One region of the Saccharopolyspora antibiotica genome, then DNA from elsewhere that is predicted to be linked to it. Evidence: riboswitches for the same ligand, from Rfam matches in the RefSeq annotation. Region 1 holds a riboswitch; each other region holds the start of a gene.
The links. A riboswitch is a leader RNA that binds a small molecule or an ion and turns the genes downstream of it on or off. The one in region 1 is predicted to bind cobalamin.

Region 1 (4,717 bases):
CACGGCGGCCGCGTTCACGGCCCGGTCGAACCGCGACCCGGCGCGCAGCCCGCTGCGCACGCCGAGCCACCCGGCCAGCGGCAGCACCACCAGCAGCGTCAGCGCCGTGAGCAGGACCGTGGTCGCGGCGTGGGACGTCACCTCGTCGAGCACCGGTCTGCCGGTGCGCAGCGAGCTGCCGAGATCACCGCGCAGCAGACCTGCCGCCCAGTCCAGGAACCGCTCCCCGAGCGGCCGCTCCAGCCCGAGCCGCTCCCGCAGCGCGGCGAGGCGCGCGGCGTCGGCGTGCTCGCCGAGGATCACCACGGCCGCGTCCCCGGGCAGCAGCGCGGTCAGCGCGAACACGCCCACGGCGACCACGGCCACCTGCGCCAGCGCCACCGCCGAGCGGGACAGCAGCGCGCCGAGCACCCGCCCGCCGGAAACCGCGCCGCGCGGCCGCGCGGCGAGCGCGATCAACCCACGCTCACCCGGTCGAACCGGGCCCAGTCCAGGGAGTTCGGCGGCGCCCCGCGCACCCCGGAGATCCGCTCGGAGGTGGCGACGTTCCAGCCGCTGAACCCCCACACCACCATGCCGCTGCGCTCCCGCGCGAGCAGCTGGGCCCGCGCCAGCAGTTCGGCGCGACGTCGTTCGTCCGCTGTGGACAGAGCCTGCGAGTGCAGCGCGTCGAACTCCTCGGAGCGGTACCCGGTGTAGTTGTTGCTGCCCGCACCGGACGTCAGGCGCTGCCCCAGGAAGATCGGCACCGGCAGGGCCGCGGTGCGGCTCAGCGCGGCCACGCCGTGCTCCTTGATGTCGGAGAAGTAGGTCTCCGCCGCACCGACGCGCGGCGCCACCCGCATCCCGATCTCCCCGAGCTGCTGGGAGATCAGGCTGGCCGCACCGTCGAAGTACGGGTCCACCGAACTGGTCCGCAACTCCCAGCCGAGCCCGGTCGCCCCGGCCTCGGCCAGCAGCGAACGCGCCAGCTCCGGGTCCCGCTCGGGCTCGGGCAGCCCGGCCGGGTAGTAGCGCAGCCCGGCGCCGAACAGGTCGTTGCCGATCCGGCCCTGGCCGCTCAGCGCGATCTCCAGCAGCGCCCGCCGGTCCAGCCCGGCCCGCACGGCCCGCACCAGGCGGGGATCGGAGAACGGCGGCCGGTCCACTTTGAGCAGGATCGCCTGCATGGTCCCGAAGGGCGCCGAGCGCACCCGGGCCCGCCCGCCCCGCTCCAGCAGCCGCACCGAGTTCGCGCTCACGTCGTGGGCGTAGTCGACCTGCCCGGACAGCAGCGCGTTGATCCGCGCGCTCTCCTCCTCCACCGGCACGAACTCCAGCTCGGCGGGCAGCGCCGGGCCGGACCAGTGCCGGTCGTAGCGGGCGAACACGGCGGACCCGCCGGGCTCGAACGAAACGAACCGGAACGGTCCCGAGCCCACCGGCCGGGTGAAGTCGGTGGTGTCCGCCGGGATGATCTCGGTCGCCGGAGCCCCCCAGGCCGCGGGGAACTCGAAGTTCGGCGCGCCCAGCACCAGTTCCAGCTCCATCGCCGACAACGCCCGGCTGGCACCGAAGTCCACGTCGGCGAAGTGCGCGGCGGCCTGGGCTGCGGTGGTCTCCTCGGCGATCCGCCGGTAGGTGTGCAGCACGTCCTCGGCGGTGACCCGGCGCCCGTCGTGGAAGGTGGCCGCGCGCAACCGGATCCGCCAGCGGGTGCCGGTGGGGTCGGGTCGCCAGGACTCGGCCAGGCGCGGGACCACGCTCATGTCGTCGGCGTACCCCACCAGGGTGTCGAACAGCGCCTTGGCCCGCGCTTGGTCCACGAACAGCGAGCCCGTGTGCGGGTCGAGGGATTCGGTGGCGCCACCGGTGGGGAAGGCCGCGCGCAGCCGCCCGGGACCGGATCCGGCGCCACCCGCGCAGGACACCAGCGGCGCCGCGGCGATCGCCCCGGCCACACCGGCCAGCAACCGCCTGCGGCCGATCGCGGTGCTCACGCCGGGTGGACGGGCCGTGGGAACTGCCCTCGAACGGGGGCGTGCGGGGATCTGGTCGGGCGCACTCTCGCAGTACCTCCTCCGGGGCTCCGCGACCCCGTGCGAATCGGTACGACGGTGCCAGTCTCCTGGCTCGCGGATCGACACCGCGTCCGGCCTTCCCACCGGTCTCCCGGCAGTGGCGCTGGTGGACGAGGCTCCCCGTTCACAGTGGCGGGACCGCGCCGGATTCACACCGGCTTCCTGCACACCGTCGCAGTGGAACGCGACCACCCTTCAGCGCGAGTCGATCGTTGTCAAGGACGAGGTGCGGAGTTCGGCCCCGGTCGGCCGCCCGAGCCCCGCCCGGCGGTCAGCGCTCCGCCAGCGCGGCGGCGACCAGCGCGGCGAAGTCGGCGTGACGGGCGGGTGAACCGCTCCCGGTGTCCCACTCGTACGCCGCCCACTCCCCGTTGCCCGCGACCTCGTTCGGGTTGAGCAGCCAGAACACGCCGTTCCCGTGGTCCGAGACGAGCAGCGAGCGGCGGAGCATCGCCAGGTCCGCGGCGAAGCAGGCCACCTCCGGCTCGTCCCACGCCTCGACGAGATCGCCCGCGACGTCCTCGAACCAGCCGATCCCCGGCGTGGCCAGCAGGCCGCAGAGCTCGGTCCCCGGATCGCTCCAGCCGTCGCTGACCAGCAGGAAGTTCCGGTAGCTCGGCGGCAGCGCGCGCCCCAGCCGCTCCTCCAGCCCGGCGACCGCCGCCGCACCGGCGGGACCGTGCCCGCGCCAGTCCTCGACCCCGGGCGTTCCCGCGCCGCGGCGGACCAGGAACTCGCGCCACTGCGCGGACGTGCTCGGGGCAGGTGTCATGCGGTGCTCCTGAGGTTCGCGGGCGGGCGTGGCGGCCTCCACAGGAGACCCCGTCCCGGTCGGCCCCGCAGGGGGGAGGGCGGATCTGGCCGGGGGGAGGTCCTTCGCCCGCGAGCACGCCGCTCACCAGGAGTGCTCGGACTGTCAGGGGTGTGGGGGACAGTGGCGGCGACCTGATGACAGCGCGGCGCACGCCGCGAAGCGGACTCCGCGCCCGCCGCAGCCCGGCACCGAACACGAGGATGACGACGATGAGCACTCCCGGCTTCCCGCCCGGAACCCTGGACGAGGACGGCTACCCGATCTGGTTGTCCGAACTGGACGTGCTGGACCCGAACCACACCGTGCACCTGGTGCGCGACCTGGAGCCGCGCGAGGCGCTGCGGATCCTCGGCGCCGATGCGGAGGCCGCGACGGTGCGCGCGCTGCCCGCCGAGCGGCCGGACGGCTGGACCTCGGTGCTGCGCGCGGCGCTCGGCTCCCCGGACTGCATGTCCGCGCTGCTGGCCGTCCGGATCGGCGGGTGGACGGCCGTGTTCGACGACGCGGGCAGCACCTTCGCGATCGGTGGCCTGGAATCGCTGCGGGGGCTGCTGGCGGGCGCCCGCACCGGCGATTTCAGCGCGCTGCGGGCGCAGGACCCGCCCGTCATGCGCAGCCCCGCCGTGGTGCTCTCCGAAGCGGGCGGGCCCGCGATCACGGTGCACCACAACATCAGCAGCTTGATCAGCCTGGACTACGCGGTCGACGGCGAATCCGCGTTCGCCACCAACTCCGACGACATCGACTTCCTGGAGGAGGAGCCGCCGGCCGAGGTCGCCGCCGCGATCCGGGCCGCGGGCGTCGTCCCGGACGACGAGCTGGAGGAGGATGAGACCGACCCGTGCGCGGTGGCCCGGATCGGCTTCGCCCTGGCCGGAGCGATCTGGACCACCCAGGACGTGCGGGACGCCGAACCGCTGGTGGTGGCGCTGCACTGACTTCCGATCCCGGTCCGGTGCTCGCGGCGGCGGGGCGCCACGGCGGGTGCCGCCGGTCCAGCCGATCCCGGCCCGGAACCGGGCGCGGTTCCGGGCTCAGCCCGGCCGGCGCGTTCGGCGGGTGGGGGTCGCCGTGGTCGGGTCGTCCGGCCACGGGTGCTTCGGATAGCGGCCCCGCAGGTCCGCGCGGACCTGCGGGTAGCCGGTCGCCCAGAAGGACGCCAGGTCCGCGGTGACCGCCGCGGGCCGACCGGCCGGGGACAGCAGGTGCAGCAGCAGCGGGACCGAGCCCGCGGCGAGCAGCGGGACCTGTCGCCAGCCGAACACCTCCTGCACCTTCACCGGCAGCACCGGCCGCTCCCCCGAGTAATCGATCCTGATGCGGGACCCGGACGGCACCTCGACGGTCTCCGGGGCGAGCTCGTCGAGGCGGGCCGCCCGGTCCCAGGGCACCAGCCGGCGCAGCCCGCCCCCGGCCGAGATCCGCGCCAGATCGGTGCGCCGGGCAGCGCGGGAGAGCTCCGGTTCCAGCCAGGTGTCCGCCGCCGCCAGCAGCGAGCCGTCGTCGACGGCGGGCCACGGCTCACCGAGCGCGTCGTGCAGGAAGGCCAGCCGGTGCCGCAGCCGCACCGCGTCCTGGCTCCAGGACAGCAGCTCCAGCCCGTCGGTCCGGAGCCCGTCGAGCAGCGCCTCGCGCAGCAGCGCGGGGTCGGGGGCGCGCAGCGGCCTGCTCTCGACGGTGATCGCCCCGATCCGCTCCTCCCGAACCGCGCGCACCTCGCCGCCGGACCAGGTGACCTCCTCGACGACGCCGCGCAGCGGGGCCGCGACCCGCCGAGCCAGCTCTTCGTCCGCCGGGGCGGCCAGCCGCACCGCGCCGTGCGCGGCACCGGGAGCGCGGTCGG
Region 2 (4,717 bases), on a different contig from region 1:
GTCAGGTTCACCGGGCTGCCGGCGTTCACCGGGCTGGGCAGCAGCGCCAGCGAGAAGTACGGCACCGACTCCGGATCCACCTCGGCCAGCGGCAGCAGCCGCTGCCGCTCGGTGGTGGCGCGCTCGGCCAGGTACGCCTCGTCCAGCCGGCCCGCCTTCTCGAAGGCGGCCCTGACGCCCTCGAAGGTGCGGCCGAGCTTCATCACGGCGGCCGCGTCGGTGCCCGCCAGCTTCTCCGCCAGCACCTCGGGGTCGAGGGTGCCCGGCAGCACGGTGAGCACCTCGTCCCGCTCGGCCAGCGGCCGGCCCAGCTCGGCCGCGGCCCCGCTCACCGAGGTGACGCCCGGGATCGCCGCGACCTCGAAGCGGCCCACCAGCCGCTTGTGCATGTGCATGTAGGAGCCGTAGAAGAACGGGTCGCCCTCGCACAGCAGCGCCACGGTCCGCCCGGCGGCCAGGTGCGCGGCGAGGCGTTCGGCGGCCTCGGCGTAGAACTCGTCGATCGCGCCCTGGTAGCCGCCCGGGTGGTCGGTGGTCTCCGTCGTCACCGGGTAGACCAGCGGCTCCTCCAGCTGCCCCTCCCGCAGGTAGGGCTCGGCGACGGAGCGGGCGATGCTGCGGCCGTGCCGGGCGCTGTGATAGGCGATCACCTCGGCCTCGCCGATCAGCCGCGCGGCCTTCACGGTGACCAGCTCCGGGTCCCCCGGGCCGAGCCCGACGCCGAACAACCTGCCTGCCTGCTCCACGGTGCTGCTCACTCCTGTTCGCTCGCGATCGCGTTGACGGCCGCCACGGCCATCGCGCTGCCGCCCCGGCGGCCCAGCACCACCAGGTGCTCCAGCGCGGGGTGGTCGGCCAGGGCCTGCTTGGACTCGGCGGCGCCGATGAACCCGACGGGCAGGCCGAGCACGGCGGCGGGCCTGCCCGCGCCCGCGTCGACCATCTCCAGCAGCCGGAACAGCGAGGTCGGGGCGTTGCCGACGGCCACCACCGAGCCCTCCAGCCGGTCCCGCCACAGCTCCATCGCCGCCGCGCTGCGGGTGGTGCCCAGCCGCTCGGCCAGCTCCGGAACCCCGGGGTCGCCGAGGGTGCAGACGATCTCGTTGTCCGCGGGCAGCCTGCGCCGGGTGATCCCGGCGGCGACCATCGCGGCATCGCAGAGCACCGGCGCCCCGGAGCGCAGCGCGGCGCGGGCGGCGGCGACCGCTCCCGTCGACCAGGCGAGGTCGCGCACCAGGTCCACCATCCCGCAGGCGTGGATCATGCGGACCGCCACTCCCGCCACGTCCGGCGGCACGCCGTCGAGCTCGGCCTCCGCGCGGATGGTGGCGAAGGAGCGGCGGTAGATCTCCGCCCCGTCCCGGACGTAGTCGTAGCCGTTCTCGGTGCTCACACTGCCCTCCGTGCCGCGTCCAGCGCGGCTGACACCTCGCCGGCGGGGGCTCCGCCGACCTCGTAACCGCTCCCGGTGGCCAGCACCAGGACCGCGTCTCCCGCCGGGCGCCCGCAGCGGCGCTCGCACCCGGCCCAGTGCACCGGCCGAGGTCCCGGGCGCGCGACGCGCGCGGCGTCGGCGCGCACGTCCGCGAGGGACTTCGCGCAACCCGGGCTGCCGGCGCAGGACGTCACCCCGGCGAGCGGATCCGCCGCGTCCACCAGGAATCCGGCTCCGTCCAATTCGGACAGCAGGCGCGGAGCGGCCGTCTCGGGGACGTCCGGCAGCAGCAGGGCGCGCCACGGGGTGAGCCGCAGCGGCCGGCCCAGCTCGGCCAGCACCCGCACCTGCGCGGCGCCGCACCGCCCCAGCGGTGCGCCCAGCGCGAGGCAGACCAGCCCGTCGCGGCGGTGCCGGGCGCCCAGCCCGGCGTGCGTCGGCATCGGCTCGACGGCGGACACCGGCGCGGTGCTCCCCAGCGCGGCGGAGCCGAGCGCGGCGCGCAGGCGCCCGGCGACCCGGCCGGTGCCCTCGGAGAGCTCGGCGAGCCGCCAGCTCGCCGCGCCCTGCCGCGCCCGCTCCACGAGGAACTCCCCGGCGGCCAGCACGGCGGCCCGCGCCGCGTCGGCGGCCGCGACCCGGATCCCCTCGTCCGCCCCGGACAGCAGCACGGCCACCGCGCCCCCCGCCGGGACCAGCCCGACGTCGGCGCCCAGCCCGGCGACATCGCCCCGCCCGTCGTCGACGGTGAACAGGAAGCGCCCCGGCAGTTCCGCCAGCGCGGGTTCGGCGCACAACAGCTCGTCGAGCTCGACGGCCACCGCGCCCGCGTCCAGCGCCGCGAGCTCGTCGCAACCGGTGTGCGGGGAGGCGATCACGTTGCGGACCCGCTCGTGCGTCGGCGAGGGCAGCAGGCCCGACTCGGCGAGCCGGGCCGCGAACTCCGGCACCGCGCTCGCCGCCAAGCCCCGCACCTGGAGGTTCGCCCGCGAGGTGAGCTCCCAGCCGCCGTCGCCCAGCTCGGCGGCCGCGGCCACCGCCCGCACCTGGCGCGCGCTGAGCCTGCCGCCGGGCACGCGGACCCGGGCCAGGCCGCCGTCGGCGGCCTCGTGCACCCGCAGCGCCCCGGGGCACCGGTCGGGCTCGGCTCGTCGCGGCACGGCTCTCCCCGCTCTGGTCGTGGTCCGATCGGAACCGGAATCCGCAGCGCACGGCGCGATTCCGGGATGGCGCGCGGATCTCGCCGCGCACCGGCGGTCGTCGATACTACGGCCCGCCCGGGCCACGTCGGCACAACGCGACGCACCTCACCGCCCCGCGATCGGCCAGTGCGCGATCTCTCCTGCCGCGGCGCACCAGCGCACTTGACGAACGATCGCGCCGTTGCGGAGAGTGGTCCGCGGCGACGAGTGGAGGAAGCCGGTGCGAGTCCGGCGCGGTCCCGCCACTGTCACCGGGGAGCGGACTCCGCACGAGGTCACTGCCCGCACGAGCTGCGGGTGGGAAGGCCGGGGCGAGCGACGATCCGGGAGCCAGGACACTCCGCGCCGCCACCGCCCGGTCGACACCGGGCAGCCGACGACTCCGGGGCGAGGACCCCGAGGAAGGTTGACCATGCGTCCTGCCCGCACGCCCGCGTCCCTGCCCAGCCGGGAGCGTGCCGCATGATCCTGCTGCTGTCCACATCGGACACCGATCTGCTCAGCGCACGCGCCAGCGGTGCGGACTTCCGGCTCGGCAACCCGGCGCGGCTCGGCGCGGACGACCTGCCGCCGCTGCTGGAGGACGCGGACCTCGTGGTGGTGCGGCTGCTCGGCGGCCGCCGCGCCTGGGAGGAGGGCCTGGACGCGCTGCTCGCGGGCCCGCGCCCGGTCGTGGTCCTCGGCGGCGAGCAGGCCCCGGACGCGGAACTCATGGAGTGCTCCACGGTCCCCGGCGGCGTGTGCGCGCAGGCCCACGCCTACCTGGCTCAGGGCGGGCCGGACAACCTCGCGCAGCTGTTCCACTTCCTCTCCGACACCGTGCTGCTCACCGGCCACGGCTTCGAGCCACCGGTGGAGACGCCGAAGTGGGGCCCGCTGGAGCGCACCCCGCGCCGCACCGAGGGCCCGAAGGTGGCGGTGCTCTACTACCGCGCGCACCACATGGCGGGCAACACCGCGTTCGCGCACGCGCTCTCGGAGGCGATCGAGGACGCCGGGGGCCAGGCCCTGCCGGTGTTCTGCGCGTCGCTGCGCGCCCCCGAGCCCGGCCTGCTGGAGACGCTGCGCGAGGCGGACGCGCTGATCGTGACGGTGCTGGCGGCGGGCGGCACGAAGCCCGCGACCGCCTCGGCCGGGGGTGACGACGAGGCGTGGGACGTGGGGGCGCTGGCTGCGCTGGACGTGCCGATCCTGCAGGGGCTCACGCTCACCTCCAGCCGCGCGGCCTGGGCGGACAACGACGAGGGCCTGTCCCCGCTGGACATGGCCACCCAGGTGGCGGTGCCGGAGTTCGACGGCAGGCTGATCACGGTGCCGTTCTCGTTCAAGGAGAACGACTCCGAGGGCCTCCCGGTGTACGTGGCCGATCCGGAGCGCACCGCGCGCGTCGCGGGCATCGCCGTGAAGCACGCGCGGCTGCGGCACGTCCCGGCCGCCGACAAGCGGCTGGTGCTGATGCTCTCGGCCTACCCGACGAAGCACTCCCGCATCGGCAACGCGGTCGGGCTCGACACCCCGGCCAGCGCGGTGGGCCTGCTCCAGCGCCTCCGCGAAGCCGGGTACGACATCGGCCCCGAGGACGGCCCGGACGCGCTGCCCGGCGTCGCCGCGCAGGACGGCGACGCGCTGGTGCACGCGCTGATCGCCGCCGGGGGCCAGGACCCGGACTGGCTGACCGAGGAGCAGCTGTCCGGCAACCCGGTGCGCATCCCAGCGAAGCGCTACGCCGACTGGTTCGCCACCCTGCCGCAGGACCTGCGGGACAGCGTCGAGCGGCACTGGGGGCCGCCGCCGGGCGAGCAGTTCGTGGACCGCTCGCACGACCCGGACGGCGAGATCGTGCTCGCGGCGCTGCGCGCGGGCAACGTGGTGGTCGTGGTGCAGCCGCCGCGCGGCTTCGGCGAGAACCCGATCGCGATCTACCACGACCCGGACCTGCCGCCGAGCCACCACTACCTCGCGGCCTACCGCTGGATGACCGACGAGTTCGGCGCGCACGCGATGGTGCACCTGGGCAAGCACGGCAACCTGGAGTGGCTGCCCGGCAAGACCGCGGGCCTGTCGGCCTCCTGCGCGCCGG
Region 3 (4,717 bases), on a different contig from region 1:
GTTGATCCGGCCCGCGCCGCGTTCGATCTCGCCGAGGCCGGTGGCGTCGGGGGTGTGCGTGGACGTCATGAGTCCTCCAGGGGGGTCGGGCGGGTCACTGGCAGGCTTCGCAGTCGGGGTCGTCGATCGCGCACGCCTGCGGAGCAGGAGCCGGAGCGGCGGCGGGGGAGACCGCGTTGAGCTTGCCGTCGGTGCCGCGCAGGGTGGACTTCTCCACGTGCGTGGCGCTGCTGGACCGCAGGTAGTAGGTGGTCTTGAGGCCCTTGCGCCAGGCCAGCCGGTAGAGCTCGTCGAGCTTGCGGCCGCTGGGCGCGGCCATGTAGAGGTTCAGCGACTGCGCCTGGTCGATCCACTTCTGGCGGCGGGAGGCGGCCTCCACCAGCCAGCGCGGCTCGATCTCGAACGCGGTGGCGTACAGGGACTTCAGCTCGGCGGGCACCCGGTCGATCGGGCCGAGGTCGCCGTCGAAGTACTTCAGGTCCTGCACCATCGCCTCGTCCCACACCCCGGCGGCCTTGAGGTCGCGGACCAGGTCGGCGTTGAGCACGGTGAAGTCGCCGGACATGTTCGACTTCACGTAGAGGTTCCGGTACAGCGGCTCGATGGACTGGCCGACGCCGCAGATGTTGGAGATCGTCGCGGTCGGGGCGATGGCCAGCACGTTCGAGTTGCGCATCCCGTCGGTGCGCACCCGCTCGCGCAGCCCGTCCCAGTCCAGCGTGGACGAGCGGTCCACGTCGACGCCGGTCTCGCGGGCCTGCGCCAGCAGCTCCAGCGAGTCGACCGGGAGCACGCCCCGGCTCCACAGCGAACCCTCGAAGGACTCGTAGCGGCCGCGCTCGGCCGCCAGCTCCGCGGACGCCGCGATCGCGTGGAAGCTGATGTGCTCCATGCTCAGGTCCGCGAACTCGACCGCGGCCTGCGAGGACATCGGGATCCGCTGCGCGAACAGCGCGTCCGAGAAGCCCATCAGCCCCAGCCCGACCGGCCGGTGCCGCAGGTTGGAGGTCCGCGCCTCGGGGATCGTGTAGAAGTTCACGTCGATGACGTTGTCCAGCATTCGCACCGCGGTGCGGGTGGTGCGGCGCAGCCGCTCGGCGTCCAGGCCCTCGGCGGTGACGTGCCGGGCGAGGTTGATCGAGCCGAGGTTGCAGACCGCGACCTCGTCCCCGCCGGTGTTCAGCGTGATCTCGGTGCACAGGTTCGAGGAGTGCACCACGCCCGCGTGCTGCTGCGGGGAGCGCAGGTTGCACGGGTCCTTGAAGGTGATCCACGGGTGCCCGGTCTCGAACAGCATGGTGAGCATCCGGCGCCACAGGTCCACCGCGCGGACCTGGCGGAACACCTTGAGCTCCCCGCGCTCGGCGGCCGCCTCGTGCTCGCGGTAGCGCTCGGCGAACGCCGTCCCGTAGAGGTCGTGCAGGTCCGGGACCTCGTCCGGGGAGAACAGCGTCCACGTCTCGTCGGCCTCGACGCGGCGCAGGAACTCGTCCGGCACCCAGTTCGCGGTGTTCATGTCGTGGGTGCGCCGCCGGTCGTCGCCGGTGTTCTTGCGCAGGTCGAGGAACTCCTCGATGTCCACGTGCCAGGTCTCCAGGTACGCGCACACCGCGCCCTTGCGCTTGCCGCCCTGGTTCACCGCGACCGCCGTGTCGTTCGCGATCTTGAGGAACGGCACCACGCCCTGCGAGGACCCGTTGGTCCCCTTGATGTGCGCGCCGGTGCCGCGGACCGGCGTCCAGTCGTTGCCGAGCCCGCCCGCGTACTTCGACAGCAGCGCGTTGTTGCTGATGCCGTGGAAGATCCCGTGCAGGTCGTCCTCGACGGTGGTGAGGAAGCAGGACGACAGCTGCGGCCGGGTGGTGCCCGCGTTGAACAGCGTCGGGGTCGAGCACATGAAGTCGAAGGAGGAGATCAGGTCGTAGAACTCGATCGCCCGCGCCTCGCGGTCGTCCTCGCGCAGGGCCACGCCCATCGCGACCCGCATGAAGAACGCCTGCGGCAGCTCGAACCGGATGCCGTCCTCGTGCAGCAGGTACCGGTCGTAGAGGGTTTGCAGCCCGAGGAAGCCGAAGGCGGTGTCGCGGTCGGCGTCCAGCTCCGCGCCCAGCCGCTCGAGGTCGAAGCCGCCCAGCTCCGGGTCCAGCTGCTCCAGCTCGATGCCGCGGCGCACGTAGTCGGCGAAGTAACCGGCGTAGCGGTCCCGCATCTGCACCTGGTCCGCCTCGGCCGGCTCGCCCGCGACGAAGCTCAGCGCCTCCCGGCGCAGCTTGTCCAGCAGCAGCCGCGAGGTCACCAGCGAGTAGTTCGGCTCGTGCTCGACGAAGGTGCGCGCGGCCATCGTCAGCGATTCGGCCAGCTCGGCGGCGCTGATGCCGTCGTAGACGTTGCGCCGCACCTCCCGCAGCACCGCGTCGGCGCGCACGTCCTCCAGGCCGGAGCAGGCCTGCTCGACGACGGTGGACACGCGCTCCCAGTCCAGCGGGACGCGGGCACCGTCCGGCCCGGTCATCTCCAGGCGGGGCGGGTCGTCGGCGGGGCGCTCGTCCCCGGCTTCGCGGGCCTGCGCGTGCTCCTCCCGGTAGAGCACGTAGGCGCGGGCGACGCCGTGGTGCCCGCCGCGCATCAGCGCGAGCTCCACCATGTCCTGGATCTGCTCGATGTGCACGAGGCCCTCGGCGCCCGCGTGCCGCAGCACTCCCTCCGCGGCCTGCGCCGTCAGCTCCGCGACGACCTGGTGCAGCCTCGACGACGAGGCGGCCGACTCCCCCTCGGCAGCCAGGAACGCCTTGGTCAGCGCCACGGAGATCTTCGTTTCGTCCCAACCGGAAACGGTGCCGTCGCGCCGCAGCACCCGCACTCCTGCCGGTACCGCGGTGGCTGTGGACGCCCGGGTCGTGGACTCGGTCACTGGCTCTCTCCTCGCAAGCTCGGACAGCTGCCCGGAACTCCTCGGAACGCGCCAGGACCGCGGTGCGCGCGGCACCGCTCGTCCCACGACCCTCCCGCGAGGTCCCGGACGGCGCGCACCCCTCGTGCGCGCACCGATGGCAGGTCTTCGGACTCACGGGCGACCGGTGCGCTCGGCACCGGGCCTACTGGCCGTCGCTTCCCGGACGCCGGACGTCCAGTGCTGCACCACCCTCGGCGGGGTGGTGACGGCGGTCGTTCCCGTTCACCGCTGCGGGGCAGTCCCGGACTCGCACCGGGTTCCCTGTTGTCACGCCGGGCGGACCGGCGAACCATCAGCGGGCGCCACACTACATCTTGGGTTCGAGGTTGATCGGAACCCCATCATCGTCGGCGCGGCGGACGCCGCGCGGAGGTGTGATCGGGAAGCGCTGGTGGCTGGCGGCCCGGTTCGGCAGACTGCGACGCGAGATCGCCACCCGGAAGGAATCCCGAGCCATGCGCGCCTCCCGCGTGCGACGCGGCCTCACCGCCGTCGCCACCGCACTGGCCACCGCCGCCACCGCCACTGCGGCGACCGCCGGCGCCGCACCCCAGGCCCCGCCCGAACCCGCCACCGCCGACGTGCGACTGATCACGTTCAACGACCTGCACGGCAACCTGGAACCGCCGACCGGTTCCTCCGGCGAGATCGAGCTCGACGACGGCGGCACCGTCGAGGCGGGCGGCGCGGCCTACCTCGCCGCGCACCTGGAGCGGCTGCGCGCGGAGGTGCCCAACTCGCTGGTGTTCTCCGCGGGGGACAGCGTCGGCGCGTCGCCGGTGAACTCCGCGCTGTTCCACGACGAGCCCACGATCGACTTCCTCAACTCCCAGGACGTCCGCGCGCACGTCGCCGGCAACCACGAGTTCGACGAGGGCTACCAGGAGCTGTGGCGGATGGCGACCGGTGGCTGCCACCCGCAGGACGGCTGCGAGTTCCGCGATTCCTTCGCGGGCGCGGACTTCCCGTACCTCGGCTCCAACGTGACCTTCGAAGGCGGCGCCCCCGCGCTGCTGCCGTTCACCGTGCAGCTCTCCGGCGGCGTCCCGATCGGCGTCATCGGCGCGACGCTGCACGACCTGCCCAGCTCCGTGAGCCCCGGAGCGGTGCGCGGCCTGGAGTTCGGCGACGAGGTCGAGGCCATCGACCGCACCGCCGACGCCCTCGACCGGATCGGCGTCAAGGCCCAGGTCGTGCTGCTGCACCAGGGCGACGAGGCCGAGAGCGGGGGCCCGAACTCCTGCGACGTCGCGCCCGGGGGCCCGGCGCACCGCATCGCCGCGGCGGTCACGCCGAAGGTCGACGCGCTGTTCACCGCGCACAGCCACCAGCAGTACACCTGCACCGTCCCCGACCCCGCCGGCGCGCCTCGGCCCGTCCTGCAGGGCGCGTCCTACGGGCGGCTGCTGTCCGTGCTGGACCTGCGCGTCGACCGCGCCAGCGGCGAGGTCGTGCGGCAGGGCAGCCGCGCCCGCAACGAGGTCGTCACCCGCGACATCGCTCCGGACCCGGAAGCGGCCGCGCTCGTCGAGGAGGCCCGCGAGAAGGCGGCGCCGATCGCGAACCGCGCCGTGGGCACCACCGCGGGCGACCTGCTGCGGGAGCCCGCGCCGTCCGGGGAGTCCTCGATGGGCAGCGTGATCGCCGACGCCCAGCTGGAGTCCACCGCGGACGCGGGCGCGCAGGTGGCGCTCACCAACCCGGGCGGCGTGCGCGCCGATCTGCCGCACGCCTCCTCCCCGGCCGGGGAGGGCGACGGCGTGG

Region 2: it holds a riboswitch for cobalamin, as region 1 does, so the genes downstream of both, cobN (cobaltochelatase subunit CobN) here and ACL03H_RS03610 (ABC transporter substrate-binding protein) in region 1, are expected to answer to the same signal.
Region 3: it holds a riboswitch for cobalamin, as region 1 does, so the genes downstream of both, ACL03H_RS00370 (ribonucleoside-diphosphate reductase subunit alpha) here and ACL03H_RS03610 (ABC transporter substrate-binding protein) in region 1, are expected to answer to the same signal.

The regions. Positions count from the first base shown of each region.
Region 1 is NZ_JBJZOI010000004.1:27,471-32,187, reverse strand. Features, by position in the region: gene ACL03H_RS03615 (ABC transporter permease) at 1-459, opposite strand, end outside; gene ACL03H_RS03610 (ABC transporter substrate-binding protein) at 456-1,979, opposite strand; cobalamin riboswitch at 2,080-2,271, opposite strand; gene ACL03H_RS03605 (SMI1/KNR4 family protein) at 2,332-2,832, opposite strand; gene ACL03H_RS03600 (hypothetical protein) at 3,084-3,812, shown strand; gene hrpB (ATP-dependent helicase HrpB) at 3,909-4,717, opposite strand, start outside.
Region 2 is NZ_JBJZOI010000018.1:18,750-23,466, reverse strand. Features, by position in the region: gene ACL03H_RS16125 (precorrin-2 C(20)-methyltransferase) at 1-758, opposite strand, end outside; gene ACL03H_RS16120 (precorrin-8X methylmutase) at 755-1,393, opposite strand; gene cobG (precorrin-3B synthase) at 1,390-2,595, opposite strand; cobalamin riboswitch at 2,849-2,977, shown strand; gene cobN (cobaltochelatase subunit CobN) at 3,100-4,717, shown strand, end outside.
Region 3 is NZ_JBJZOI010000001.1:78,744-83,460, forward strand. Features, by position in the region: gene ACL03H_RS00365 (ribonucleotide-diphosphate reductase subunit beta) at 1-69, opposite strand, end outside; gene ACL03H_RS00370 (ribonucleoside-diphosphate reductase subunit alpha) at 95-2,911, opposite strand; cobalamin riboswitch at 3,033-3,262, opposite strand; gene ACL03H_RS00375 (bifunctional metallophosphatase/5'-nucleotidase) at 3,409-4,717, shown strand, end outside.